3 regions of the Xylanibacter ruminicola 23 genome follow, and region 3 is predicted to be linked to each of the others. Evidence: riboswitches for the same ligand, from Rfam matches in the RefSeq annotation. Region 3 holds a riboswitch; each other region holds the start of a gene.

Evidence for each region. Region 3 has a riboswitch for cobalamin ahead of PRU_RS12875 (TonB-dependent receptor). Riboswitches for the same ligand answer to the same signal wherever they lie in the genome.
Region 1: another riboswitch for cobalamin. It lies ahead of PRU_RS14335 (NADPH-dependent FMN reductase family protein); the one in region 3 lies ahead of PRU_RS12875 (TonB-dependent receptor).
Region 2: another riboswitch for cobalamin. It lies ahead of PRU_RS05650 (TonB-dependent receptor plug domain-containing protein); the one in region 3 lies ahead of PRU_RS12875 (TonB-dependent receptor).

What each region holds. Positions count from the first base shown of each region.
Region 1 is NC_014033.1:3,447,609-3,458,017, forward strand. Features, by position in the region: gene PRU_RS14330 (helix-turn-helix domain-containing protein) at 1-1,782, opposite strand, end outside; cobalamin riboswitch at 2,877-3,061, shown strand; gene PRU_RS14335 (NADPH-dependent FMN reductase family protein) at 3,109-3,504, shown strand; gene fldA (flavodoxin FldA) at 3,734-4,228, opposite strand; gene PRU_RS14345 (DUF2023 family protein) at 4,253-4,627, opposite strand; gene PRU_RS14350 (cytochrome c biogenesis protein CcsA) at 4,767-5,927, opposite strand; gene PRU_RS14355 (di-heme oxidoredictase family protein) at 5,958-7,712, opposite strand; gene PRU_RS14360 (imelysin family protein) at 7,745-9,079, opposite strand; gene PRU_RS14365 (hypothetical protein) at 9,113-10,393, opposite strand.
Region 2 is NC_014033.1:1,270,451-1,280,859, forward strand. Features, by position in the region: gene PRU_RS05640 (TonB-dependent receptor plug domain-containing protein) at 1-974, opposite strand, end outside; gene PRU_RS05645 (sirohydrochlorin cobaltochelatase) at 994-2,154, opposite strand; gene PRU_RS05650 (TonB-dependent receptor plug domain-containing protein) at 2,141-4,255, opposite strand; cobalamin riboswitch at 4,311-4,500, opposite strand; gene PRU_RS05655 (cobyrinate a,c-diamide synthase) at 4,582-5,859, shown strand; gene PRU_RS05660 (bifunctional cobalt-precorrin-7 (C(5))-methyltransferase/cobalt-precorrin-6B (C(15))-methyltransferase) at 5,856-7,109, shown strand; gene cobM (precorrin-4 C(11)-methyltransferase) at 7,097-8,872, shown strand; gene cbiD (cobalt-precorrin-5B (C(1))-methyltransferase CbiD) at 8,869-10,409, shown strand, end outside.
Region 3 is NC_014033.1:3,020,851-3,031,259, reverse strand. Features, by position in the region: gene PRU_RS12890 (DUF4465 domain-containing protein) at 1-4, opposite strand, end outside; gene PRU_RS12885 (hypothetical protein) at 36-1,154, opposite strand; gene PRU_RS12880 (YncE family protein) at 1,151-2,317, opposite strand; gene PRU_RS12875 (TonB-dependent receptor) at 2,314-4,326, opposite strand; cobalamin riboswitch at 4,371-4,588, opposite strand; gene PRU_RS12870 (S66 peptidase family protein) at 4,742-5,701, opposite strand; gene mutS (DNA mismatch repair protein MutS) at 5,814-8,438, shown strand; gene lgt (prolipoprotein diacylglyceryl transferase) at 8,536-9,390, opposite strand; gene ychF (redox-regulated ATPase YchF) at 9,387-10,409, opposite strand, start outside.

The DNA.
Region 1 (10,409 bases), 430 kb from region 3:
ATAGGTGGTTGGCGTCATGCCGTACTTGGTGCGGAAGTTGCGGGTAAAGGTGTCGGCATTGGTAAATCCGCTGGCCTGACTTACCTGCTCAACGTTCAGGTCGGGCTGGCTGTTCATCAGACTTACAGCATAATCGAGGCGCAGTTCGCGAACGTAGGCTGGCAGCGAAACACTATCGCTACCCTGTGCAAAGGCGGCACCAATGCGTTCCTTCGACAGGCCTGTACGATCGATGAGCGACTGTCGGTCAAAGTCGGGCTGCAAGAACAGTTTCTCGTTTTCAATCAAATCGCGCAGGCAGAGGAATAACTGCTCGTCGGTAAGTGTCGTGAAATCAGAGATGCTAAGTCCTGCTCCAATTGTACTTGGTTCAGCAGTTTCAGCTTCGACCTTTGGTGAATTTGTTGATTCGGCCGAACGGTTAGCGGCTTTCAGTTCTTTGTATTTCTCCTTATACTCTACGGCCTCGGTAATCTGTCGGGCCAGGATGCGGTTGTGTCGCTGGGTGATGCGCCACTGCAGGAAGGCATAGAGACCGAAAGCCAGGATAAGTAAAGCTGCTGTGGTGACGGCAATGCTGATGGCTGTTACGAATCGGTTCTGGGCGCGCTGTTCTGCTATCTGGCGCTCCTTGCCCTGCGTGTCGTAGATGGTAGCCAGTTCGGCACTTTCGCTACGCTTCTGGCGTACAAGGGCCGTATCGTAGACTTCGGCTATCTGCATGGCCACATGGAGGGCCGAGTCCTTACGTCCGGCAAAATAGTTGGAACGGAACTTAGGCAGCAGATTCTGACCGATGGTTTCTAAATCGTATTCATAACCCCAATCCTTAATAAAACGGTCGAGCTCGGTATAGTTGTCGGCAGCTTCGGCATAGCGACGGGCTTCTACCAGGTATCCGCAGCCGTTGATGCGTCCCTCGAGTGTTTGTCCAAAGTCGGTTTTCATATATTGGGCATAATTGCGGGCGGCTTCGGCTGTTTTTCCGTTCATCTGGTACACTTGTGCACGATGCAGCCAAACTAAGGCACGCAGTGTTTTTAATTCTTTTTCAATCGGCTTGGGCTCTTTCTCATAGATAGTTACAAGCGAGTCCATGCGATCTACCCATACGCCGGCCTCATTCAAGTGGTGATTGATGTGACTAACGGCGATATTCTCTAAGGTTTGAATGCTGGCTGCTATCGGTCGGTTTGTAGAGTCGTTAACTGTGCGAAGTACCCACAGATAGGCATCGTCATAACTCTTCTTGGCTTCGTCGAAGCGTTCCAACATTATCTGGGTGTCGCCTAGGCTTAAGTAAAGCGTCTGTAATTCGACAGGACAGTATGGATTGTCCACATCCTTCAGCTTGTCGATAAGCAGGAGGGCAGTGCGCATGGCATTATCGTAGTCGCGATCGGTGGTTAGCATGATAACCAGGTTAGTGCCTGCATGTATGTACTCCCAGAAGTCCTCGGCAGGAGGATTCTCGATAGAAACAACACGACGGAAGCACTCGATGCACTTATCCATCTGTCCCATCTGGAAATAAGCTACGCCACGATAGCCTTCGGCACGTATCGGCGAGAGTTCGCCAACTTCGGCCAAACTGTCAGTAACGGCCAGGAAATGCTCAAAGTCGCCAGAAAATCTAGCAGCCAGAGCAATACTGTCGCCACGTGTGGAAATGCGCTTTGCGGGGATGTCGCCTCGTTTTTCACCGCCCTTACCGCCACAGGCCGTGAGCACGGTAAGGATGATAGCTATACTTATTAAATATATGCACCTACAAATTTTCATGATAAATAGTTTGTAGGTGCAAAGGTACGGGTTATTTTCTAAAAACCCAAATAAAAAATCAAGTTTTTATCTTTTCCCCCTTCAATATTCCATTCATAAAGATTTAGAATCTGTAACCACCGGCAGAGAGAACCGAATACATGCCGAAACTCTTTTTGCGTAGCCAGTTGAATTTAGTTAGCATTAATTATCATTGTGAGTCATGTCGAGCACCAACATTCTTACCACCAGGATAAATAATATCACGGCGACGACTAACAGAACCATCAGCGCTATTTCCATGTTTTTAGAAGTTTATCACACCAATATTGAAATGCATCTTTTTAAGATATATACTATTACAGTTTACCATTGTGGCTCATGTCGAGTACCCACAATCTTACAATCATTGCCAACACTATTAAGGCGAATGCCATCAGGATAATTAGATTTGTTTCCATACTTTTATTACTTTTGTTTTTAAATTTCTGGTGCAAAGATATAACAAAAAGACAGTATCTGCAATAGCACAGACAAATGGTCGGGTGGTTTCAGACAAATAGTCGGGTATTTGTTCGCGATAACTACACCTATTATAGATATAAAATTGTTTAAAACCACAAAACAAAATGTAGTTTTATCGTGTGTTTTGCTATCATTATCTTGAAATTAAGTACCAAAAGTTGTGTAATTTGTCCGACGACGTGTCGTTTTGTCCGACAGATTGTCTGAAATGTCCGACGATTTGTCTGAAACCACCCGACTATTTGTCTAAACCCTTGTGGGAATGGATTTTTTGCCTTACCTTTGCAACCAGAAAATTTAATCGCTCTTTCTTTTTTTTAAGTAATAGATATAACCTAATGATCAATATCCTTTTGACAATGAAGTGCAGTGCGTAATGGAACGAAGCGTTAACTGCCAAACGTGCCCCAGGCCAACTATCTCGCTAACGGATAGAAGGCCTGGGGCCTTTTTTTGTATAAAACAAATTATTTTTGATTTTTTGTTTGGCGTATAAGAATAATGTTGTATATTTGCAACGTGATTCAAGAATGAGTCTATGTGAAAGTTGAGGCTACGCCTCGACATAACGTGAACGTTGAGGCATAGCCTCGACCTTCGCCCGTAAAGGTTCGCTTAGCCGCGATTAATTGGGAATGTGAGTGAGAATCTCCGACTGTCCCGCAGCAGTGAACTCCATTATGGCTCCTAAGCATCAATGCCATTGCCCGTTTGGGTGAGAAGGCGCTTGGGAGTGGAGGAAAGTCTGAAGACCAGCCTTTTTCGGTATTTGCTAAATGCTCTCGATGTAAGGGCGTGAGGCGCAACTTAATTTTTGTGGGTATGAAACATGAATCAATCGTCGTGGTATACGACAGTTGTCAGGCTATTGCAGAAGAAATAGCCGACAAGCTTGGCGCTGAAACTATCAGCGTACAGAGTATTAACAACAGGCAGATAGAAAACTGCCAGAGTTTTGTTCTTGCATTAGAGTTTATGGCTGATGGAAGTATGACTCCCCATTGGCAGTGGGCTTGTCAAACGTTGCGTGGTGCTAGCCTAAGTGGAAAGAACTTTGCCGTGTTAGTGGCATTAGGTAACAAACTGAATCATGATGCAGATAAAATTTGCCATGAACTGCGTGAACGCCATGCGCACATTGTTGGCGAACAGCTATATGCTGAAACGCCCCAATGCAATCTCGAAAATTGGATATGTTCTGTTTCACCTAATTTATAATCAAATTACTATGGTATACATTTTAGTAGTAGCTTTGGAATTTTTGCTCGCAACCATTGGTGTAGCGTGTCTTATCAGACACTATAACCACAAAGTTTAGTGGCTATATAGAAACAATGATTGTTAATTTATGCCGCAAAGATGCGAAAAAAGAAAGGTGGCTGGTCGTCTCGACTAGCCACCTTTACCCTAACTAAACAAATACTTATTTATAAATTTACACCTGTGATTAAAGACTTGGAGTAATAGCTGCCAACCAGGCATCGATACGTGTATCGGTCTGGTCGTCCTCATTGATGTCGTCGAGAGGCAGGCCAATAAACTTTCCGTCGATAACTGCTTCAGAATCGTCGAAAGTGTAACCATCGGTTTCAACGCTACCAATAAAGTTGGCACCGCTGTCTTTGATGCCGTTATAGAGCTCACCCATACCACCTACAAATGTATCACTATAGGTAGAACAGTCGCCACAACCAAAGATGGCGATAGTTTTTCCGCTCAGGTCGGCACCCTGTAAGGTCTTCAAACCGTCGTACCAATCGTCCTGCAGTTCGCCAGCTCCCCAGGTAGAGGTACCTAAGATCAGATTCTGGTTTGCGGCAACGGTTTCGGCCGAAAGATCCTGTACATTCAAGGCTTCGCAACCCAGCTTCGAGGCTATCTTCTCTGCGATGGCCTCGCATGTTCCTGTAGAGGAACCATAAATTACAATAGTTGAATTCATTACTTTATATTATCATTATGTGGTTTAATTCTTACATTTGCAGTTTCCGTCGCATTGTCCTTTACGTTTGCAATAGCGCTCGCACTGGGCACAGATGTCGTACCCCAACATAGCACCAAGAATAAAATCCTCTTCAGGTGTAAGTTGGTTCAACGGACGGGTAACAATGAGTCGGATGGCATCCAGGCATTCGCGACGCCCAAAGTAAACGTTCAGGTTCTGCTGACCTGCAGGCTGCAGCACGTAGGGTATGCCTTGGCTTTCCAATCGTTCAACAGCCTGGTTACCATACTTTTTATTGCAGGTAAACAGTACCATCTGGCGCACGCCTTTATTCAGCTCGTAGATGTGGTTCATCAGTACTTTGAGTTCCGTTGGGATGTTTCTTTCTGTTCTCATTGTTATACTTTTAATTCGACGGTGCAAAGGTACGGCGAAAAAATAAAGTGCGCAATACCTAAAACAGAGTGTTTTAAGCATCGCGCACCTTTCGGTGTTCAATAAAAAGAACTAATATAAAATAGGTATTGGAGTATCCTTAAGCGTACGAGTGCATGCCGCCTAAGAAGTAGTTTACACCAAAGTAAGTCATGAGGATGGTGAGGAATGCCAGAACCATATACACGTTGTGATTAAGTTTGATGCTACGATGGGCGGGGATGCCGTAAATCATCAGGGTGATGAGTGCCCAGGTTTCTTTGGGGTCCCACGACCAGTAGTTTCCCCACGAGATGTTGGCCCAGATGGCACCGATAAAGATACCAAAGCCTAAGAAGGTGAGTGCAGGGTAGAGCAGCATCTGCGACAGGTGTTGCATGCCTTGGCGATGCTTGGCAGAAATAATACCCACCAGACTGCTGAGGCAGGCAAACAACAATAGGGTGTAAGCCAGCATGATAGTTGCAATATGGATGGGCAGCAAACGCGAGTTGAGTACAGGCATGGGGTGGTTCTCAGGCGAGTACTTATTCAAGAAGTGATACATCAGGAATAAGAAGCATGCCGCGATGCCAGCTGCAAAGATATTCAGTTGTCGGCGATGATTGCGCAGCAAAGCCAGCTGTTCGCGGAACCTGCCCTTAGGATCGATGAGTATCCAGATGAGCGATACAAACAGCAAGGCGTAACCACAGTAGGTTACGGGGATGCCCCATGGATCGTAATTCAGCGACAGGATACTACCCTGCATATCTGCATCGTAGTCCATTTGATACAGGCGGATATTCCTATAACTGGCAATCTGATTCATTGAGATGGTAAAGGGCTTGCCATCGATGGTAACCTGCGAGATATAGTCGGATGGCATCTCTGTCCCCTCATAGAACTTTACGTCAAAATGCTCCAGACAGATGTTGAAAGGCAACTGGTGGAGGTGCATGTCGCGTGTTAGGAATGTGTTGGTGGCTACGCCCTGACGTAAAGGTACTACACCTCTTACGGCGGTGAGATGCGTGAGCAGGGCACCTGCCAGGATAACTACAAACGACAGGTGTAGCACCATTACCGATGGGCGACGCACCTTACGCTTGATGAGCCAGAATATGCTGATGGCTACTAACAAAGCCCATAAGGCCGAGAACCACCAGGCACCATAGATATTGTTGGATACATACTCTGTACCCTGATATTTCTCAAAAACCGTGGCGGCTGCCAGTACAGCAACCACCACGATGTATAGAATGATTATACTTCGCTTCATATATAATAAAACGTAAATGGCGTGCGATTATTATATTGACTCGATGAATTTTATTACAGCATCTCTATCGGCCTTAGGCAGATGATAGAATTTCTCTGTTGGTCCGTAAGCATCCGACTGCTTTGAATAACCATGCCACATGATAGCCTCAAGTACACTGCGGGCACGGCAGTCGTGCAGACGATCGTTAGCACCTGTAAGCAACTGCGACAGTCCGCGACCCCACAATGGTGTGGTGCGGCACCAGCCAGTGCGGATGTCGTTCTTCATCATCAGGCGATGCTGAACCATATCGGTGTAAGGCCAGATGGTCTGGTTAGGATAGCGTGGCAGCATCTTGTTGGCATCCTTACCAATGCTCTTGGCATAAGCCTTGATGCTGGCATCTACCCACATATCGTCGTTGCCAGTCTTCCATGAAGGACGGTGGCAGCGGGCACAGCCAATCTGCGAGAACAGATCCTTACCGCGCTGTACGGCTTCATCGTTCAGATTACGGGCAGCAGGCACAGCCAGAGCACGATGCCATACCATAAACTGATAGTACTGCTTGTCGCTCATCTCTTCCTTGCCATTATAAGGTGCACCGTTAAACAGGTACTTGTCGAAAGTCTCTTTCTTGGCAATCGACGAACAGCTCAGAATCTCGTTTACACGAGCCGCAATACCTTCGTCGGTACCATCGGCATAGTAGGGGTGCAGAATGCTGAGTGGCGATTCACCATGCTCTTTGATATAGCTGATAACCTCCTTATCCTCGCTTTGTGCCTTTGCCCATGCTGGGGTGGTGTATAGGAAGTGACGGTCGCTACGGGTGACGTTGGTGATATTCCAGATAGCGTTAGAACCGGCACCATCCTGCAGCGAACCGCGAGTCATGGCATAGGTGAAGCGCTTAATCGGACCATGAGAGCCACGGAATGTGCCCAGATCGTTATAAGCAGCCGAATAGTAGGCAGACGCCTTGAAGGTGCCAGCCTCCTGATCCCACATGGCAGGGTTCAGTGTGGCATGCTTCGACTCGGCCAACCACTGTGCCTCGATATCCTCATCGCTGATGGCATCGAGCAGGCCTGTACCATAAACACCGATGGTTGACTCCAGTCGTACCTCGTAGTTGGTAGGCAGTGGGTTGGTGTTGAAGGCGGTCTGTGGGATTGTTACTTCAGGATAGATGAGGGCGTACTCCTCGCCATCTTCAAACTTCATGGGCAGTCCGCTCTCCATGGCTGTCACATTCTTCCAGTCGATGGTTATCTGATTTTCGTCGATAGGAGCCTTGAAGGGTGACATGGCCTGTGTCTGAGGCATACCTGTAACCTCGGTGATGTAGCCGTTGGTATCAGGATGATAAATCACCAGCAGATAGCCGTTGCCAATCTGGTTGGCACGATATTCGGTCTGTCGCTTGCCGTGACCATAGCTGGGGTGGCAGGCGATACACGAGTTGCGCACCCATGCAGGACCTAAGCCTTTACGTGGTTCCTGCTCAAAGGTGTAGAGCTTCTCAAAGAAACCTTCACCCGTATTGAAGTCTTCCTCCATGCCAGCGGCTATAGCAGCAGGAGTGATGGCCGAATAGCTGGCCTTCTCGGTGGTGCCGAGCTCACCGCCGGGGTACCATTCCTCGGCAGTAAAATTACCAGTAGCTTTTCCGAATGCTTGTTCTTCAGGTGTCAGAGGTCCCAGATCTGCAAAGTCGTTATTATCGGAACATGCTGTCAGCCCTGCGGCCGACAGCATTCCGAAACATACAACACATGTTAGTTTCGATATTTTCTCCATTAGTGTATTTGTTTAATTAATGTTCAGGTGTATTACTCTCCAGATGTAGAGTCCCAGTTGTCGGGATCGTCGAAGTTCTTGCCCCATACCACGCTGCAATACTTAACGAATGGTGTTGGCATGTTGCTGATACCCTCGATAGCACCCACGTAGTTGCTTTCTACAGCGGTGTTCACCTTGTCGCTCTTTACGCTGGCAAAGAAGGTGTGGAAGCTGTACTCGTTAGCCTTCTTGTCGGTTGAACCCAGCCATACGTTACGGATACTGCGGATGTTATCGCGGAAGTCGGTGATTGAGTTGTAGCTGTAAGGCGACTCTACATAAGCGATGTCGCCTGCAGAGAATGGGTTGGCAATCTTGGCTGTACCTACCTCGTTACAGATAGCCAAGCATGAGCCTTCGTCGTTAATCAGTACCTGAGCAATGGCATCCTTCAGTGTGGGGAAGGTGCTCTTGCTGCCACTTACACCAGCCTGCTTCAGGTTCTCGCCATAAGAGAGACCTGCGGCGGTAGTCATATCCAGACCTGCGGCCTTAACTACTGCTACACGAGCGGCATTAGCTGCTGTCTCGCCCTCCCAGGCAACCTGCAACTGGAAGCAACGCTGCTTAAGCAGGGTGCAGATAGTCTGAGCGTAAGCCAGCTCCTGGGCACCAGTAATCTTCTCGAAGTTAGTGTAGGTATCGTTACCCTGCAACTCGGCTACCTTACGGTTCTGACCGTTACGGAACAGGATGAACTCCAAAGCGTGGAAGCCCAGGATGGTGGCATCCTCCAGCATCTCGTCGTTCATGCCATTGTTAAAGTAGTTGAGCAGCAGACTGCGGTTCAAAGGCCATGAATCGATAGTTGGGTCGATATCGAAATCGCTGGCGGCACCCATCAGGAATGCCTCAGAGCGCTCCCAGTTCTGGCGGGCCTGCTTAAAGTCGGCACAAGCCTTGTCAATCTGGGCCTGTGTAATGCTGTTTACGGTCAGACCGTTCAGAGTCTTCTCCAAATCCTCAACATCATCAGCCAACTGTGTATAGGTAGGAACGATGACGTTACCAACCAGAGTCTCGAGTACCTTGCGCAGGTAAGCCTCTTGAGCCTCGCTCAGTTTTGCTGTAGCGATGGTGGTATTGGCATTTTCAAGCTCTGAAATCAGCGACAAACAGTTGTCGATAGCGTCCTGACCGAAAGCCTTGCTGTTGTAGTTTGCAGCGGTGGTGTTCTGGGGATAGCTGTCCTCATCTACCAATGGTGTAGTGTTGATAACGTTGAACTCGTTACCGTTCTCTTCATTGTTGTTGTTACTTTCACTGCAGGCAGTGAACGCGAGTCCCATCATGAGGACCGACATTGCATAAGTAATTTTCTTCATTGCTGTTATAATAATTATGTGGTTATTTTCTTATTAGAGGAAGAATCCTTCGTAAGCCACACCGATGTTAACTGATGGCTCGTTGTTGTATTTGCTCTTTAAGAAGCGCTTAGAGTACTCGGCCTTGATCACAATCTGCTTGATGGGGTGATAGTTCAGACCCACTGCCATGCGCTTAACGGCTGTGTAGTCGTAGCTGATGCCCTTGGTGTCGCTGGCGTAGGGATTGTAAGCCTCGTAACGTCCGAACAGATAAAGGCGCTCACCCTGCTGGCGCATGCTCTGTATCTGCGAGAAGATGTCGTAGCCAGCCTCGATACCCATGGCATAAGCATTGCCGCTTACAAAGGCAGAGTGCTTGTAAGGCGACTTAGAGTTCAAACGGTTGTACATGTACTTCAGCTCTTCAGCGTCGCCTAAGTAACCGTAGTCGGCCTGTCCGCGAACAATCCAGTTGTGGGCATTGTAGGTGAAGTCGATGGCACCAATGGCCACCTTACCCTGATAGGTGGCGCCTGTACCGTTGGCATCGTTAGGGTAGGTATTGCCGATGCTGTGACCGTAGTAGCCGCTCAGACCGATACGTAAACCAGGAATAGAGTAGTTGTCGATACGCAGGGCTGCTGCATATTTGTTGGCTACATCAAACTCCATGGGTGACTTGTGACCTTTGTGAATCCAACCTACGTTGGTAAACTGGTCGGCATTCAAGCCGCCTAAGAACTGAGCCTCGTAGCGGAACTTGCCTGCACGGCCCCAGAACGATACGCCTGTCTGATGCCAGGTGCTGGGCATGATGGTGTTTTCGCCTTCGGGGCGATAAACAGTAAAGTAGCTCAGTGGCTCGTGGTGGGCATTGTTCAAACCTACGGGCACTACGATATGTCCGGCACGGATGTTAGCCCAAGGGGCAAACGACTTCTGCAGCCAGAACTGCTCCAGTTCTACCTCGCCGCCTTTCTCGGTTTCCTGTTCCCACTCACCGCCTTCTTCGTCTTCCTTCTCGTAGGCAATACCTGCGCCGCCATGCTCAAACTCTATCTCGGTACCAAAACTCCAGCCTTTGCCAAAGTCGTAACCTAAATATATCACTGCATGGGGGATGTCAAGACGTCCGTGACTGGGATCGTTCTTATGTTCCTCGGGCTGACTGTAGCGACTCACGTGGTCGCTGTAATAATTTCGTGTAAAGTTTGCTTCGCCATAGCCACCAACGCTCAAACGTGAGGTTTTGGTGCTATCTGCATTGTTCTTCTGTGCGCTGCCTGTTAAGCAGATCGCCATCATCATTAATGTATATATAAACCTTTTCATAACCGAATTTAGTCTC
Region 2 (10,409 bases), 1.8 Mb from region 3:
GCATTGGTCTTCGTGGCCACATCATACTCCTTGCCATAACGGAAACGGTCCACCACGAAATCGGCCTGAATCGAGTTCTTGGCCGTAAACTTATAGATTCCGCCCACGTTCCATCGCAGTCCTTTGTAGCGCATCTCGTAGTCGGTACCGCCAGTGATATCGCTGCGTGTTTCTGGGCGATCGGTTATCTTATATGAATAGTCTATACCCGCATTCAGCGCCAAATGCTTATTGGGGGTATAAGTAAATTTCTGTCCGATGATATCAGAGCGATAGCCGGTGAACAGCGGGGCTATCGACGCCTGAGTTTCTGTGTCGGAACCTTTCACCAGTTCCAGGTCGTTGTTACGATAACTGTCGGCCCTATCATGCATGAACGAGGTGTAGGAACCGAAGCCATTCTTGAAGATGTCGAGACCAACCGACTCTGTGAGCACGCCATGCCCCGACACACGCGTGTCGCTGCTGACGCTCATCATATCCTGTGTAGGCTGATCGGTGATGATATTGATGACACCCGCGATGGCATCACTACCATAGAGTGACGAGGCAGCCCCATCAAGCACCTCGATACGTTTTACGCGCGACATGTTGATACGATTCAGATCCACATTGTTTGAGATGTCGCCCGATAGTTTCTGACCGTTTATCAGAATCAGGATGTATTTATTGCCAAGTCCGTTCAGTCTGAGGAAGCTCCCCATGCTGCTGGGAGCCATCGATGCCTGCGGCATCATGCGTGTGAGTGCGCCGTCGAAGGTCGTGATACCTTGTTCACGCATCTCCTGACTGGAGAGCACTCTTACTGGTGTGGCTGTTGATTTCAGGCGCTGGTGATGACCAGAGCCAGTGACAACCACAGGATTTAGGTTATACGAACGACGGACAGCATTCGAGTCCGTCTTATGAATTTGTGAAAAGGCGGTACTCCCCGAAAGGAGTACCACCAGGAACGAGAAATATTTAATCCTCATTTAACAAAACTAATCTTAATTATTCGGCAGCTGTTGTAGGAGTCGAGAGGGCGTCGTCGGTGCCCAGCTTGGCGATAGCCTCACGGGTGTGGTTCATCCACAACTTGCGCACGGCACTACGCTCAGCCAGTCCGGGGATATACTCCTCGCCGCTCTTATACTTCTTCCAGCAAGCCTCAGTGTAGTTGGTCTCATAGGCAGCAGTCTCAATGCCTGCAGCATTAAACATAGAGAACCAGCTTTCATCATCCTCATCATCAGCCATATCGTTGTGGGCGTGATCACCGGCGATACTCATCAGCACAAACAGCTGAGCCTTCTTGCTTGCATTCTCAGGATAAGATATGGTCTTGGTTACATCGCCAATCTGATAGTCGAATGTGCCACCAGCAATGTGGTTAAGAACATCCTCGGCATAAGTCTCGTCCATATCAACGGTACCTACATAGAAGTTAGGATTGATTTCGCGCAGATACTCCTCGAGCTGCAGGTAGCGCACGTTACCACCATAGTAGTCGTAACCCTCTGGATTACCATGACCCATGAAAGCCACGATACCCTGAGCCACAGCGGCCTTCACGTCAGCCTCGTTGTTCAGTGTGGTAGCCAGTGTCTTGGCGTCGCTCTCCTCAGCCATCAGTGGGGTACCTACAACCACCTGGCGGTCCAGACTCTTCATGTAAGCATCAGTGAAGTCACCATTACGGTTGTTCATAAAGTCCTTCACATAGCTGTCGCGCACACGGCGATACTCTTCACCAGGGATTACCTGCAGCGACTGTACCACCACCTGCTTGTAACCAGCCAGACCGATAGCGGTGAGCCAGTGCTCGGGGTCGTAATAGTCCTTAGGTTCCACATTCTCACCCGCACGGGCATTGTTGATACAGATGGCCGAAGAGAATGAGAGATATACATCCCATCCACCGAACTGAGCCTTGTAGTCATCCACCACCTTATCAAAGGTGTCATAGGCCTGTTCCCAGGTAGAACCGAAGGCTACCAGCAGGATCACCTTGTCACTCTTCTTCTGTGCATTCACTGTCTGGTTCACAGCCTGCTGATACCTGTCATAGTTCGACTGTGTTGATTTGTTGTCATCATCGCTGTCGCAAGCTGTAAACAGTGCGCTGCCCACTACTGTCAGCATGGCCAGCATCAAAAACTTAATCTGTTTCATTGTTGTTGTAATTAAAATTAGACTTAAACTTATTTGATAGTTTCTTACCTTGATTGAATCTCAGCGTGAGCGAGGCATAGATAGTTCTGCCTGGCGAGGTGGTGCCCAAATGCAGTCCGTGAGGCGTGCGGTCCACGAAATCAAAGATGTTGTCGATACCGGCATCCACTTTCAGCAGTCGGCCTATCTGATGATTGGTTGAGAGTCGCCACAATTGATAACCCTTGCCGTCGCCGTCTATCTGATAGTAGCGCTTACTGCTCAAGCGTCCGTAGATACCCACGCCCAACTGGTATTTCTTTGAGAACTGATGATTCCAGGTGGCATATACGTTAGCCTTGTGATGCGCCATACCGTCGATGGTCACCTTCTGCATCACGTCGTTCTCAGTGTCATACTGGTTGGCTTCGGTGTCCAGATAGCTGTAGCTACCACCAGCGGTGAAGTGCTTACCCTGATAGCGCACGGTGAAATCCACGCCATAGGTCTTGGCATCTTCCATATTCTGATATTGACGCACACGGATGGGGTCGTATTTCGTAATCAGTTCGCCCGGAGCCTGCTTGGTAGGTATGGTCACCAGCGTGATCATGCGGTCCACCTTATTAATATAAGGCGCCAAGGTCAGCGTCAGGTGCCCGATGGTATATTCCACGCTGGCACCGAAATAATTCGAGGTCTGTGCCTTCAGGTCTTCATTGCCCAGGTAGAGATACACACCATTCATATTCTTGATATACTGATAGTGCAACTCCTTAGGCGTAGGTGTCTTGTAACCCTGACTCCAGGTGGCTCGCAGTCGCAGGTCGCCCAACTTCAGCATGGCTGACAGTTTGGGTGTCAGTCGGGTGCCGAATCCCTCATTGCGGGTCAGTCGCAAACCGCCTGTGATGTGGAGTGGATCCAGCAGTGCCCACTCGTCCTGCACATACAGTGCTTCGGTATTGTCAGTCGCTTTTCCGCCAGCCACACGCATCGGCGCTTTCAACCAGTCGTAGCGATACTCCAGTCCGGCACTCAACTGCTGCTCATAGGGCAACGCAAAGATTCCTTTCAGCGAGATGTTAGTCAGTCGCTGGTCGCTCTGCAGTTCCTTATCACCGGGGAAGTAAGGGAAATAATTGGTAAAACGGCCGTTCACATAGCCATCCGTCAGCGTGGTGTCGGTATAGGCGTAGTTATAGGCATGCTTCTTCCAGTCGGCATCCAGCGTAATCACGTCGGTCTTGTTCAGCTTCCACTTACCACCTACTGACGCCGACGCATTGTTGTACTGCAGATCCCATGTCTTCACGTCCACACCGGGATGATGACCGCAGGGGCGATAGATGCGCTTCCAGTAGATGCTACCGTCGGCATAGAGTTCGATGGCAGGCGTGAGCTGATAAGTCAGTCGCTCAGCTATCTGCCAGTTGGTATGCCGGTTCACCGTCTTGTTGCGCGAGTCGGTGATGTGGTATTCCGTTTGTTGGATAGCTTCCTCGGCGGTGTTCTGCCAACCGTCGGAGTGCTGCAATTGGAAGTTGGTGTAGCTCGACAGTTTACCATAGTTGAGCGCCACGCCGTTATGCTGCCTGATGTCGCCATAAGTGCCTACGCGCGTGGTGTTCTCCACCATCACGCCCTGTTCGCGATGCTTGCGGGTGATGATATTGATCACACCAGCTATCGCATCACTGCCATAGAGGGCACTCGAGGCACCCTTCACGATTTCTATCTTCTCGATATTATGCGGGTCGATAAGACTCAGGTCGTTCTCGCCACCATTATCACCATGCAGGCGCCTACCGTCTATCAGTATCAGCACATACGCGTTGCCCAGACCATTCATCTGCAGTCTGCTACTCATATCGTTCTCGCTGAAATCGAACGATGCCGTGAGTCCCGACAGGATATCCTCGATACTCTTGCCGGCATACTGCTGCAACTGCCGGCGACTGATTACTTCGGTCTGCACGGGCGCATCTTTCAGCAGGTGCTGCGTACCAGTACCTGTCACCACCACCTCCTGCAAACTATCAGCACGCCAAATGTCGGTCTGGGCATTTGCACCAATAGCAAGCAAACTCAGGCCTATTGCCAATTGCTTCCCTAGTTTCATTACTATCAAATTATCACAACCGCTAACTCCTGAACGGTCTAAAGTTAAATTGTCAATCTTCAATTGACATTCGGCAGGTCTTCTGACTTTCCTCAGTCTGTCTTACCTTCCCGAGCCTGTGGCTCAGTGGCGTTATACAGGCAAACCCTTTTTGCGAGGATTACAGCTGCAGGTACAGTTACGGATTCTCACCGTATTCCCTTTTCATCGTAGTGGCATCGGCCACCAGATGACCTTATTTTGGCGACAAAGGTACAACTTTTTTCGGTTAACCACACATATTTAGCAGAAAATTTATATATTTGCACCCAAATCAACTTCAGAAGATGTCGAACAAGACAGCGTTTATGATAGCAGCACCCACCAGTGGTTCAGGCAAGACAACCATTGCCCGAGGCCTGATGCAGTGGTTCACCCAGAACGGTTACCGGGTGCAGCCCTTCAAGTGCGGGCCCGATTATATCGACACTAAATTCCACACAGCTGTCTGTGGGCACCCGTCGGTCAATCTCGATACCTTTATGACTACGCCCGCACACGTACGCGCGCTATTTGCGCACTACGGGACTGATGCTGACATCTGTATCGTCGAAGGTATGATGGGCCTTTATGATGGCTACGATCGCGAACTGGGTTCGTCGTACGACATCGCCCGCGTGCTTGATATTCCCGTGATTCTGGTGGTCGATGCTAAATCGGCAGCCTACTCGATGACAGCCCTCTTATCGGGCTTTATCCACTTCCGCGGCGACGTTCGTATCGCTGGTATAATATTTAACAAAGTTGGTTCGCAGCGCCACTTCAACATGCTGCGCGAAGTGTGCGATGAGCTCCATGTCAAGTGCCTGGGCTACCTGCCTAAATCGCCCGACCTGGAGCAAAATTCACGCTATCTGGGGCTCGATTTCTCACAACTACCCGAGTCAGACCAGTTGACTGCCCTTTTAGAGGAGAATATCGACCTCCCATCTCTCAAAAGTCTCACTACCACGCTCCATGACGAGGTAAAGTCCCAAACAAGAAACTGCGAGTTCCGGCATCTGGAAACGAAAACGCTTATAGCCAGGAATCATGAAAGTTTTTCGTTCATCTATCAGGAGACTTTAGACCAGTTTGGCGACGTCATTTTCTTCGATCCTGAGAAAGATGTGCCAACTTTTGATGGCATCGACCTGCTCTATCTGCCAGGCGGTTATCCTGAGAAGCACCTGGAGGCATTAGTGCCCAATCAGGCTTGTCTGCATGCTATCAAAAAATTTGCGGAAGATGGCGGCAGGATTGTTGCCGAATGTGGCGGTATGATGTACCTCTGTCAAGCCATCATTACCGACGATGGAAGTTTCCCCATGTGCGGTGTACTGCCCTACTCGATCACTGCCCGCAAAGCTGATCGCAAGCTGTCCTTAGGCTACCGCCAGTTCACCCTCGATGGCAAGACCTATCGAGGGCACGAATTCCATTACACGCAATTCATCGGCGATACCCCTGAGAGTATCACCCAAGTCTATAACGCTAAAGGTGAGCCTGTACCAACGCCAATTTTCAGATATCACAACGTACTAGCCAGCTACACGCACCTTTATCAAATACCCAGCATCCTATGAAATTCATCGTCATCGGTATCACAGACAACCCCAACCCCTATTTTCCCCCTGAGGTGATGGCCATCATACGCGATGGAAAGGTGTTTTCTGGCGGCAAGCGCCACCATGAGATTGTAGCCCCGCTGCTGCCTGCAGATGCCGAATGGATAGACATCACTGTACCGCTCGATGCCGTATTTGATAAGTACTCTCAACATGCATCACTCCACTCGACCTTTGGTCGCTCGCAAAGCGAGAACACTAGAAACTCAACAGAAATCATCGTCTTTGCTTCTGGGGATCCGCTGTTCTTTGGGTTTGCGAATACGATTCGTAGGAAGATTCCAGATGCTGAAATCATCGTCTATCCTACCTTCAACTCGCTGCAGTTGCTGGCCCACCGATTGGTGATGCCCTATCACGACATGCGTATCGTGTCGCTCACAGGGCGCCCCTGGGCAGAATTCGACAGAGCACTCATCGAGCGCGCACCGAAGATAGGTATTCTAACCGACCGTGAACATACACCTGCCACGATAGCCCAGCGCATGACCGACTACGGATATACCGATTTCATCATGCACGTGGGCGAGAAATTAGGCAATCCATCGGAAGAGCACCTTTCTACGCTTTCGCCGAAAGAGGCAATCCATCGTGATTTTGCCATGCCTAATTGCATCATCCTGGAACACCGTGGCGCAGTGCCACCACGACCATTCGGCATTCCCGATGCAGCCTTCACACTCCTCGACGGGCGCGAAAAGATGATCACCAAGATGCCCATCCGCTTGTTGACGCTGCAGGCCCTCCAGTTGACCGGTCGCCATGTGCTCTGGGATATCGGCTTCTGCACAGGTAGCGTCAGCATCGAGGCGCGCCTGCAGTTCCCACACCTGCAAATAGAGGCTTTCGAGATTCGTCCTGAGTGCGAATCCATCATCCAGCAGAACACTCGGAAGTTTGGCGCGCCAGGCATCCATACCCATATAGGCGACTTCCTAAAGACAGACGTATCAGGCCTGCCCCAACCTGATGCTGTATTCATAGGCGGTCATGGAGGAAAACTTAAAGAAATCATAGCTAAGTTGCTGACAGTCATATCAGATAACGGCATCATTGTATTCAATAGCGTCACCTCACCGAAGGTCACCACCGACAGTCATCAGCTTTGGGATGAAGCCTGTGCCGAACTCGGTTTGCAGCAATTCCCACCCCAACACATACAATTAAATGATTATAACCCCATAGAGATATTATCATGCAAAAAATAGCCATCATACAGATTAGCGATGCTGGCAGCGAAATCGCCAGTCAGTTGCAGTGCGAACTCGGTGCCGAACTCATCCAACGAACCGATGTTGGTAACCAATGGGCAGCCTATGATGCCTTCGTTTTCATCGGTGCCATGGGCATCTGCGTGCGCACCATCGCCCCTTACATCGAAGACAAGCATACCGACCCGGCCGTGGTCTGCATCGACAGTTTTGGGCTCAACGTCATCTCCGTTCTCTCCGGCCATATCGGTGGCGCCAACGACTTGACACGCCACATTGCCGCCCATCTTGGTGCGCACGAAGTGATCACCACCCAGAGCGACAATGCCGGACTGTGGGCACTCGACACGTTGGACAAGCAGTTCAACTGGAATATGGTGGGGTTTGACGATATCAACGCGTGCATCAGCGCTTTCGTGAATCGCGAGCCCACTGCACTGCTCATGGATATCCGCGACGCAGGTACCGACTTTCTGGAGCGCACCCTGCCCGACCATGTCACCATCGTCAACAGCATAGATGAGGTTACCCCCAAAAGATTCAGACTGCTTATCCAGGTGACGCCCTACATCATCGACACCCCACCAGGCGTACTCAAGGTGTGCTATGTGCCAAAGGTAGGCGTACTGGGATTTGGTCTGGCTAGTCATCCAGCCAACTACGAGCACATCCTTGAAGAAATCGACGAGGCCATCACTGACAACGATATCATGCCTTGCTACAAGCGCTTCTGCACCATCGATGTGAAGCGGGATGAGGAGTTCTGCGCCAAACTCCAAAAAGAAACAAATAGCGAGGTGGTATATTACACCGGCGAGGAGTTGGCCAAAGTAGAAGTACCCAATCCCAGCGAAACCGTAGAGAAACATGTGGGCACGCCCTCAGTCTGCGAGGCAGCGGCTATTCTCGGTTCCAACCACGGCAAACTGATTCTTCCTAAGATAAAAGGTAAGAACTGGACGGCGGCCTTGGCCATCGACCACAAATACCTGCGCGAGCAGAAAGGACACATAGAGATTGTAGGCGCAGGCCCTGGCGATCCCGATTTGGTAAGTGTACGAGGACGCAAGATGCTCGAAAGGGCTGATTTGATACTCTATGCAGGCTCACTTGTTCCAAAGGCTTTGACGGAGTGCCACAAGCCAGGAGCAGTAGTTCGTTCGTCAGCTGATATGGCACTCGAGGAACAATGCGAGCTGATGAAGAAGTTCTATGACGAGGGCAAATTCATCGTGCGCCTCCATACAGGCGACCCATGTATCTTTGGCGCTATCCAGGAACAGATGGCCTTCTTCGATGCCAACCACATGGAATACCATATCACTCCAGGCATCAGCTCGTTTCTGGCGGCAGCAGCCGAACTGCAGAGTCAGTTCACGATTCCAGAGCGCTGTCAGACGATTATTCTGACCCGTGGCGAAGGACGCACACCCATGCCCGAGAAAGAACAGTTGCACCTGTTGGCCAAGAGTCAGAGCACGATGTGCATCTTCCTCTCAGCCAGTATCGTAGATGATGTGCAGCGCGAACTGCTGCAGGAGTACCCCGAGGATACGCCCGTAGCTGCCTGCTATCACCTTACCTGGCCCGACCAGAAGATCTATCGCGGAGTACTTAAAGATTTAGCTCAGATAGTTCACGATAACCACTTGACGCTCACCACGATGCTCGTTGTTGGAGAGGCTATCGACAACCGTCAAGGACTGTCTGAACTCTATTCAAAAAACTTCACTCATCTATTCCGAAAAGGCAAAGCATGATACTGGTATTTGGTGGAACAACAGAGGGACGCAAAGCCGTGGAGGTGTTGGAAGAAGGGGGTTCGCCCTACTTCTACAGCACAAAGACCGGCGAGCAGGACATCACGCTGCAGCATGGTGTGCGCATAGACGGCGCACTCGATGAGGCAGCAATGATGCACTTTTGCACCGAGCACGGCATCCGGATGATAGTGGATGCCGCCCACCCCTTTGCAGCACTGTTGCACCAGACCATTGCCAAGACTGCCAGCGCACTCTCGCTGCCCGTAGTACGCTTTGAACGCATCTACCCGCCATGCGACCCTGCCATCACCTGGATTGACGACTACACCCAGATACCACACGACATCCATAGCCTTCTCGCCACCACCGGCGTGCAGAGCATCAGCAAACTGAAACCGCTCGCGGCCGATGGAATCAGTATCTTTTATCGCATCCTCAACCGACCGTCGTCGATCGCCTTAGCTCTGAAACAAGGTGCCACCCAAGCGCAGCTATGCTATTACGACGACCCCAATGATATACCCGTTCAAGCAGACGCTATCTTATTGAAAGAAAGCGGTTTATCAGGCGGATTTACAGAAAAGGTAGTAGCAGCCAAAGCCTGCGGCATGCGTGTGATAGCCATCAAGCGCCCAGAACAGCCCAAATCATTCATCGTGGTTGACGGTCCTTACGGGTTACGGAGAATGGTAGAGAAGCTACTGCCAGAGTTCTATCCCCTGCATAGCGGACTCACCACGGGCACCTGTGCCACAGCAGCAGCGGTGGCAGCCTGCATCCGACTGACTTCAGGCGAGATGCCTGCCGAAGTGCCTGTGATGCTGCCTAACGGCGAGACCATCCATGTAGCAGTGAGCTATGGCGACGACTATGTCGCCTGCATCAAAGAAGCCGGCGACGACCCGGATGTTACCAATGGCATCGAGGTCAGGGCCCAGGTCACCGAATCCGATCACTTTGAGATTCTTGGTGGCGAGGGTGTTGGCAGGTTTACGCTGCCTGGCTTCGATTATCCCCCAGGCGAGGCTGCCATCAACAAGGCACCACGGGAGATGATTCGCCAGAACTTAGAAAGATTGAAGATGGAAGATGGAAGATTGAAGATTGTGATTAGTGTGCCGCAGGGGGCTGAGATTGCGCGCAGGACTTTTAATCCGCGATTGGGGATTGAAGGGGGCATCTCCATCATTGGTGTTTCGGGCATCGTAAAGCCGTTTAGCGAGGAGGCGTTTGTGGATAGTATCCGTAAGTGTATGACGGTGGCTAAGGCGTCTCAATCGGCAAGAGTGGTGATCAATAGCGGCGGAAAGAGTGAGCGGTTTGTGAAGGCCCTCTACCCCGAGCTGCCCCAACAGGCGTTTGTGGAGTATGGCAACTATATTGGCGAGACGCTCAAGATAGCCCACGAACTGGATATACGCAGCATCACACTCGGCGTGATGATAGGCAAAGCTGTCAAACTGGCGGCTGGTCATCTCGACACGCATAGCAAACGCGCCACCATGGATAAAGCGTTTATCAGTGAGATGCTGCA
Region 3 (10,409 bases):
TCATAACTGTTTTTGTTTTAAGTGATTAATATGAATTAATTGATAACTATCTTCTTTCTGTTTTGAATATAGACACCCTTCTTGGTTGGAGTAACCTTTCGACCCTGCAGGTCGTAGAAAGGACTTGATGAAGATGCTTCCTGCTGGATAGCACGAATGCCGCTCAAAGCATTCTCGATAGCTTGGAGCGAGGCTTCGAGATGGATATCCTCGGCACCAGCAAACTCTGTAGAGGTTTCGCCCCACCACTCGGGTTGGGGACATTTCTGATTCAAACCTGTATATACACGTACAAAGTCGATGAAATCAAGATTTACAGGCTGACGGTTCTCATCCACAGCCCACGAGATATCAATACCGCAGCCCTCATAATTATACGAGGTGGCATCGGCATTATCGCTAAAGTTGGGCAGATTATCGGCATAGCCATAGCGGAAACCTACCAGCACGTAATAGTAGGGACTGAACGACTGCTCTACCTGATCGGACAGATTCTGCATATTATCGGGCAGTCGGGTGCCTTTGAAGGTGAGATTATCTGGCAACCACTGGGGGTAATACTCCTGGGTATGGTAGTGATTACGATCGATGGTGCCGCTATTACCTTGGTTATCTGTCCAGGGAATATCACCCATGGGGTTCTGACGGTAGGTTATCTCGTAACCATAAATTACCTTGCCTGCGCTATCCACATCGCAACTGCCGCTGATTTCGTACCAAGGGTCGTCGGGCTTTCCGTTGCCGTTTACATCCTTCGACACCATTACTACGCCAGCCTCATTCATACCACCAAACACCAGATTCTTCATTTCCTGATAGGCGTTTCCCCATACGGCAAAGTCGCGCTCGCCAGGCACGTTGGCGATAGAATGATCGAAGTGGAACGTGATATAACCGCCCCAGCCGCCAAGTGCCACCAAATGGGAATTGATAGGACCAAGACCTGCCAGGTTGTTGTTACACTTACGAATCATATCGGCCTCGGTATCGCCAGCTTCGTATTCTGGCACATCGTTTACATACTGTCCTGGGGCAGGGCGATATTCATCTACCGCCTGGATGTATTTGGAGTGCACAGTAACATCGTCCATGCGCTGAGCATGGATATTACCGATGGTAATTGCGGCTATTAATAGTAAAAATATCTTCTTCATTTTTTTGTTGTTTTAAATAAAAATGCTGCGTGGGCGGGTATATCGCCTGTGCTTACCTTCCAGTCGAAGGTGCCATCGGGCAGGAAGTGCAGCAACTCGCCACTCGATACATAGTTCTTGGCATCCATCAGATAAAAATCGCGATGGATGGGGTTTACAATGATGCCATAAGGCATGCGTATCTTGCTAATCTCGGGTGCACTCGACAGACTGGTGCTTACCACCTGATGCGTTTTTACGTTGATGATACCATAGGTGATGGTATTACTCATCGACACCTCGCTCCATTGAGAACCGTAGAAATAGAGCGAATCGCCCACAATACACAGATCGCTTACTGCCTGATCGATGTGTCCACCTACTTTCATCTGGCCGTTTTCGTCGGGTGCCAGCCACCAGATGCTTGGTGCCTCAGTCATATAGTCGCCACGAGCCGTTACCCACAGCTGATTGTACTTATCGGCCTTCAGGTGGTGCAGGTTGGGGGCAACCTCTACCTTGCTGGTTTCTTGCATGGTAGCCATATCTATCACACTTACCGTACTCTCATAACCCTGTCCCGTCATACCTTGATAGCCACCACTGTTGGCTACATATAGCTGGTTGCCGATAATGGCCATCTCCTCAGGCTGATAGCCTACACTACAAGAGTCAACCTTTTGCAAGGTGAGTGTATCTACCTTATACACGCTACCCAACGGACTGTTGCTCGAAGCATAAACCGTTCCCACATACGATGACACGTAGGCATAGCGATCGTTAAACGTCACGTATCGGCAGTTAGGAATGTTTACCTTTCCTATTCTGATAGCCGAATCGGCACGGGCCACTTCAACCTTGTTTGAGCAGTTGATAACCAGCCACAGACGCGAGCCATATATCTGACAGTCGTTACCCACATCGCCCAGCGACATTACAGTACTTGGGTTGCGCTGCGAGTAGATGTTGCGATAATAGTGGGCTGTAGAATCCGACAGGTCGAGATAGTCGAGCGACGACTTGTTCGATCCCATGTTGCCCTCATTCAGCAGATACATACCTATGATATCGCCCTGCTGCGTTTTACCGCCTGGATCGCTTTTCTCCATCGGCACTATCATCACATCCTGGCGACAGGCCGAAAGGAGCAACAGGGTTAATATGTAGTACGCTAGCTGCTTCATATCTCAACGCTTAATGTTAGTGCATAGTTGCGACCAGGCATGGGGTAATTTACGATTACCTCGTAATCCTGACCTAAGAGATTGTTCACATCCAAGTGCGCTTTCATCAGCACACTATTTACTTTCCACCAAACTCCCAGACTCAGGTCGCTGGTGTACCAAGGTTCCATGTGGTTATAGATAATGTTCTCCTGCTCGTCGTAGCGTTCGCCCGCATAGATAAACGAGTAGTTCAGGTTCCAGTTCTTATAGGTAAGACCCAGAATAGCAGAACCTGAGTGCCAGGGGATGTAGGGTATCTGATGCTTATAATACGAGGTTTCGGCATCAGTAACATCGCGTGCATCCTGATAAGTGTACTGGGCACGAGTGGTAGCTATCAGATCCTTACCAATCTTGAAATCGGCCTCGGCCTCAACATCTATTCCCTTGATGTGAACTTTACCTAAGTTCAGCATCGTCCAACGGAACTGCTGCCCCTTGGGGTAAGCCACAATTTTATCGTGTACTGTATTATAATAGGCATCGAAGTGCATCTCGGCATGGCGAATGATACTATGCTCAAAGTGCTTGTTAAGCGCAAAGCCGGCATCGTACTGCAAGGCGCTCTCGGGCACCAGGTTGGCATTACCCATATCGGTATAATACAGGTCGTTGAAGGTCGGCATGCGGAAACTCTTTTTTACGTAGGCTCGCATAGAGAAGAAGGTGCCTCGGAAGGGATACACGTTAACAAATAGCGCCGGCGTGAGTTTAGATAGCGAATGACTGCTGTTTAAGCCTGCAAACTCACCCCTGCGGTGGGTTTTGTCGTGGATAAAGGTAGCCAGGATAGAGCCCTGCGCCTTCAGATGTTTGTAGTCGATAGCTGTGGCTAAGCTTACCAGATTAGAGATGCGTGTGGGGTATGCAAAGTTGTAGATATCAGCATTCAGTTTGTTCCACTTAAAATCGTAGGCCAGCGATGCACTCCAGTTGGGTAGCAGCTCCAGTACATTGGCTGTAGAAAGATAGAACTCCTGCTGCTTGTAACGATTGTCAACAGGTAGCTGGGTGGTATCCTTGTTTACGTAGTGGGTGTTGTAATAGGCATACTTGGCCAGCCATCGGGTGCTGAAACCATCGCCTATATTCTTATTATAATCGACTTGTACAAAGGTGTTCAAATCCTGTTGGCGCTCACCACGTCGCCATACGTTGTTTACGATGGCACCAGGAATGCCTCGGGCTGAGTTATATAGATAACCCTTAAGCTGCCAACTACCCTGCTCCAATCGGCCAAACAGGTTTGCTTCGATACGTTCAGCATGTATATCGCCGTTCTGTCGCACAGCCGTTGTGTCCCAAGCCGTTTGTCCGTTAGGATATTTTCGCTCGTAATGGAACTTATACTTACCGCTGGCTGTTAAGAAGCCGGCACTTACCGATGAGCTGATGGTTGATGACAGTTTCTGCTCCCAAAGGGTAGAAAAGCGGAACATATCGCTTGAACCATACTGGGTTTTAAATCGCAGATGGGTATTCTCGCCTTTCTTGAAATCAGGCGCTTTGGTACGGATATAGATAGAACCGGCGTTTCCAAAATCGCTGGCGGGCTGGAAGATGGCACTCTTCTGGCCGTTATAAAGTGTGATATCCTCTACGTTATCAAGTGAGAACTGGCCCAAGTCAATCTGTCCGTTCTGCGCATTACCTAACTGCACACCATCGTAGCTGATGCCTAAGTGATGCGTACCCATCGAGCGGATGTTTACTGTTTTAATGCCGCCCACGCCGCCATAATCCTTTAGTTGGACACCTGAGAAATAGCGCAACGCATCGGCCACAGAGTGCGTGTTCAGTTGTTCCAGCAGTTCGCCCTTCAGTTTCTGACTGGGTACCACCTCGCGCATGGCAGGCTTCGACACAACAATTATCTCCCGCACATGCTGTACGGAATCTAACTTGCTTTGTGCTGCCGTTGTCATCGTCAACACGCAAGCCATTGCCAATGTGAATGCTCGATTCATCATCTTTTATTCTGCCATCGCCATCTAACCCCAGAGATAGGCAAGCGGCTAAAGTTTCATCGGCAGGTCTTCTGACTTATCGTCTGGCAGCAAACGTCTTCCCAAAAATCTCAGTGACATACATGTTTGCGCCTCATAAAGGACGACTTACAGCAGCAGGAAAGGCCACGGGTAGGTGCCTTTCGGCGGGATTCTGTTCAGGATTCTCACCCGATTCCCTATTAATCTCCACATCAGGAGAACCGATTACAGCTGCAAAGATACAATAATTATTCTCAAAATAAATAGTTTTACTCAGTTTTTTTGATTTATACTCCCCCTTGCCATCTAAAGCACGTAAAATATTCCCAACTTGGGAATGTTTGATTCCCAGTTTGGGAACGTTTCATTCCCAACGTGGGAACAAAATGTTCCTCTAATGGGAATTATTGTAATCTAGCACTACCTCATCGGGGTTTACTTCTAATGTGGCTTTGGCGCCTGTTAGGAGGGGGAAGTTTTTTAGGTGGGCATGACCTACAGGAAAGTTGTAGCATACGGGGATGTGCCAATGCTGTAGGTACTCGTTGAGCAGGGCGTACATGTCGTCGAAACCGTTTTCGGGGTGTTTGTATTTGTTGAACTGCCCAACAATAACGGCTCGGATGTGTTTCTGTAAGCCACGTATCTCGATGTTATGCAGCATGCGGTCTACCTTACTCATGCCCTCGCCTGTATCTTCAATAAATAGTACGATTCCATCGATAAACAGCGGATCGAAATCAGAGCCTGCCAGATTGTTGAAAACGCTCATGTTACCACCAACGATAATGCCCTCGGCCTTACCTGTTATGTTTAAGGGATGGGGAGCAATGCGATAGGTGGGCAGATGACCAGCAAGCATGCCTCGTAAAGCCTGACTCACGGTATCGTTGCCCTCGTAGGTTTTCAATGCATGACACATCGAACCATGAATACCCATTACGCCTGCCCTAGCCTGGGCACACAGCAACGCCGTCACATCGCTGAATCCGATAATCATCTTTGGATACTGCTGGAGTGTATCTAATGAGATACGGGAAAGCAGATGGGCAGCTCCATCGCCGCCTCGCGAACACATGATGGCCTTGATGGATGGTGTGCGTAAAGCCCACAGCAAATCGCTAAGTCGCTCATCGATAGTGCCTGCAAAACCATGATAATCGGCCAGTGCATGGGGCGCCACGATGCATGGATAGCCCCACTTCTCTAAGGTTTGGATGCCGCCATTAATGGTAGCAGTATCGGTTGCACTTGAAGGCGAGATTATAGCGATGGTGTCGCCCGAATTTAGGAATTGGGCTGAAAGCGACAGCATCCAGCAAAGCATCAGCGATATGATAACGAGTTTCTTCATCTTGCTGGCAAAGATACAAATAAACGGGAACATAACAATTATTTAAGGCTAAAATTTTGCTGTTTGCGAAAAAAGGAGTAACTTTGCCGCTCAGATTTAAATTTAGGTAGTTATGGCAAAAACAGCGGGGAAAGAACTAACCCCTATGATGAAACAGTTCTTTGATTTGAAGGCGAAACACCCAGATGCAGTCATGCTTTTCAGGTGTGGCGACTTTTATGAAACCTATTGCGAAGACGCTATTACTGCCTCAAAGATATTAGGTATCACCTTAACACATCGTAGTAACGGTGCTGGTGGCAAAGGCGATGAAATGGCTGGTTTTCCTCATCACGCCTTGGATACCTATCTGCCTAAGCTGATTCGCGCTGGCAAACGTGTGGCCATCTGCGACCAGCTGGAAGACCCCAAACTCACAAAAAAGCTTGTTAAGCGTGGCATTACCGAGTTGGTTACACCTGGTGTGGCCATGAGCGATAACGTGCTGAATTACAAGGAGAACAACTTCCTGGCGGCTATCCATTTTGGTAAGTCGAGCTTTGGTGTGGCTTTTCTTGATATCTCGACAGGTGAGTTTCTGACAGGTGAGGGAACTGCCGATTATGTAGAGAAACTGCTGGGCAACTTTTCGCCCAAAGAGGTGCTTTACGATCGTAATCGCAAACAGGATTTTGAGCGCAACTTTGGTACTAAATACTTTACGTTCCAGTTGGACGATTGGGTGTTTACCGATCAGACAGGTAAGCAGAAACTATTACAGCATTTTAACGTAAAGAACCTGAAAGGCTTTGGTGTAGATCATCTGCAGTCGGGTGTTATTGCCGCAGGTGCCATTCTGCAGTATCTCGAGCAGACACAGCACACTCAGATAGGACATATCACTTCTATCTCCCGTATCGAAGAGGATAAGTACGTGCGACTGGATAAGTTCACCATCCGCAGCTTGGAGTTGGTTTACCCCATGCAAGAGGATGGAAAGTCACTGCTTGATGTGATTGATAAGACGGTGAGCCCAATGGGAGGCCGATTACTGCGCCGCTGGCTGGTTTTCCCTCTGAAGGATGAAAAGCCCATTAACGAGCGACTGGATGTGGTAGAGTATTACTATCGCGAGCCCGAGTTCCGTGAGTGTATCGACGATCAGATACATCGTATTGGCGACTTGGAGCGTATTATCTCGAAGGCTGCCGTTGGTAGAGTATCGCCTCGCGAGGTGGTGCAGCTCAAGACTGCCCTGCAGGCCATTCAGCCCATTAAAACGGCTTGTTTGTATGCCAAGAACCCAACGCTGAACCGTATTGGCGAGCAGCTGAACCTTTGCGAATCGCTGCGCGACCGTATCGAGAAGGAGATTCAGAACGATCCCCCACAGCTGGTGGCAAAGGGTGGCGTGATTCGCGACGGTGTGAATGCCGAACTCGACGAGTTGCGTAGCATAGCCTATAGCGGTAAGGATTATCTGCTGAAGATACAGGAGCGCGAGGCTCAGGAAACTGGTATCCAGAGCTTGAAGATAGGCTATAACAACGTGTTTGGCTACTATCTCGAGGTGCGTAATACCTATAAGGAGCAGGTTCCACCCGAGTGGGTTCGTAAGCAGACACTGGCCCAGGCCGAGCGCTATATCACTCAGGAACTGAAGGAGTACGAAGAGAAGATTCTGGGTGCTGAGGATAAGATTCTGTCGTTAGAGGGCAAGCTCTTCAACGATCTGATTATGAGCATGCAGGAGTTTATCCCACAGATTCAGATAAACGCTAATATCATTGCCCGTTTGGATTGCTTGCTCAGCTTTGCCAAGGCGGCTGAGGAGAACAAGTATATACGCCCCGTAATCGATTCGTCGGAGGTGATTGATATCAGACAAGGTCGCCATCCTGTAATCGAACAGGAACTGCCCCTTGGCGAGTATTATGTGCCCAACGATATATTGTTAGACAACGAACGTCAGCAGATTATCATTATCACTGGTCCGAATATGGCTGGTAAATCGGCCCTGCTGCGCCAAACTGCATTGATTGTGCTGCTGGCCCAGATAGGTTGCTTTGTGCCCGCAGAGGCCGCCAGAATCGGTTTGGTAGATAAAATCTTTACCCGTGTAGGTGCCAGCGATAATATCTCGCTGGGCGAATCAACCTTTATGGTAGAGATGACTGAGGCTTCGAACATCCTGAATAATGTGTCATCGCGCTCGCTGGTACTCTTCGACGAGTTAGGTCGAGGCACCAGTACTTACGATGGTATTTCGATAGCATGGGCGATTGTAGAGTATCTGCACGAGAATGCCAAAGGTCATCCTCGCACCTTGTTTGCTACTCACTACCATGAGTTGAACGAGATGGAGAAGAATTTCTCTCGAATCAAGAACTACAATGTATCAGTTAAAGAGGTTGATGGCAAGGTTATCTTCCTGCGTAAATTGGAACGTGGTGGTTCTGAGCACTCGTTTGGTATCCATGTAGCAGAGATTGCTGGTATGCCTCGCTCCATCGTAAAGCGTGCTAATGTGATTCTGAAGCAGCTTGAATCGGATAATGCCCAGGTAGGCACTGCCGGTAAGCCTACTAAGGAGATTGCTGGTTCGCGTGAGGGTATGCAGTTGAGTTTCTTCCAGCTTGATGACCCAGTGCTCTGTCAGGTTCGCGACGAAATCCTAGGCCTTGATGTGAATAACCTCACCCCTATCGAGGCTCTCAACAAGTTGAATGACATCAAAAAGATTGTTTCTGGCAAGTAGTTTCCTTGCCGTAAACAGTTATTTCCCAATAAAGAAACTGCCAGTTTCCCCGCAAGGAACTGGCAGTTTCTATGTTTGAAACCAGTGAAATGTCTTATTAAGCCTTTTTCTTGGCTTTTATCATGCAGTAGGTTCCCAATATGATAAAGGGAATAGAGAGTATCTGTCCCATATCGATGGGAAGCGATGCCTCGAAGGCCTCCTGTACCTCCTTGGTGTATTCGATGAAGAAGCGGAAGGTGAAGATATAGGTGAGACAGAAACCGAAATACCAGCCAGTACCAATCTTCTCAGGCTTCTTTTTATGCAGAGTCCACATGATGACAAACAAGATGGCGTAGGCGATGGCCTCGTACAACTGTCCTGGATGGCGTGGAACGGCATCAACTTTCTCGAAGATGAATGCCCAGGGTACATCGGTAATCTTGCCGATAATCTCTGAGTTCATCAGGTTGCCCAAGCGGATACAGCAGGCCGTGGAACCTGTGGCAATCGCTATATTATCGAGCACCGTCCAGATGCTCAGTTTGGTTCTGCGTACATACATCCAGAGGGCAATCATCAAGCCTAAAGTTCCGCCATGCGAGGCCAAACCAGCATAGCCGATGACGTGAAAGCCAAATGTTTGTCCTAGCCAACTGCCATCATCGCCAAAACGGATAGGCAGTATCATCTCAATTATTCCCTTGCTTGAAGTCAGGAAATAATCGGGCTCGTAGAATAAGCAATGACCCAGACGAGCACCAATCAGGATGCCGAAGAAACAGTAGAATGCGAGCGGATCAAAATATTCGTCCTTAATCTTCTGCTCCTTGTAGAGGCGCTGAACCAAGAGGTAGGCCACAACCAATCCGATGACCCACATCAGTCCGTACCAGCGAATTGAAAAAGGGCCCAGTTTAAATGCAACCAGATTTGGATCCCAAAGGATATAGTTGAGTAGATTCATCATACGTTAAAGCGGAAATGCATAATGTCGCCATCCTGTACTACGTACTCCTTACCCTCAACGGCCAGCTTACCAGCCTCGCGTACAGCTGCCTCAGAGCCATACTGGATATAGTCGTCGTACTTGATTACTTCGGCACGGATAAAGCCCTTCTCAAAGTCGGTGTGGATCACACCTGCACACTGTGGAGCCTTCCAGCCCTTCTTGTAGGTCCAAGCCTTCACCTCCATCTCACCAGCGGTGATAAAGGTTTCGAGGTTCAGCAGCGCATAAGCCTTCTTAATCAGTCGGTTTACACCACTCTCCTCTAAGCCAAGCTCTTCCAAGAACATCTGCTTGTCCTCGTAGCTCTCCAGTTCAGCGATATCCTCTTCGGTCTTAGCGGCAATCACCATGGTTTCTGCGCCCTCTTCCTTTGCCAGCTCCTCTACCTTCTTGGTAAAGGCATTACCTGATTTAGCATCAGTCTCGCCTACGTTACAAACGTAAAGCACAGGCTTTGAAGTGAGCAGGAACAGATTGCGAGCGCAATCCTGCTCGTCCTTGCTTTCGAACTCTACGATACGGGCATTCTTACCCTGCTCCAGCACCTCTTTATAAGCGTGTAGTACGGTAGCCTCGATCTTAGCGTCCTTATTACCAGCAGCTGCGGCCTTCTCGGTCTTAGCCAAGCGGCTCTCGATAGTCTCAAGGTCCTTCAGCTGAAGCTCTGTATCGATAATCTCCTTATCGCGGATGGGGTCGATAGTGCCATCAACGTGAGTGATATTTTCATCCTCGAAACAACGCAGTACGTGGATGATAGCATCGGTTTCGCGGATATTTCCAAGGAATTTATTGCCTAATCCTTCGCCCTTAGAGGCGCCTTTTACGAGACCTGCAATATCTACAATCTCGCAGGTAGCAGGAACGATACGTCCTGGGTGAACCAACTCAGCGAGTTTGGTCAGTCTTTCATCAGGTACAGTGATTACACCCACATTGGGTTCGATTGTACAAAAAGGGAAGTTTGCTGCCTGAGC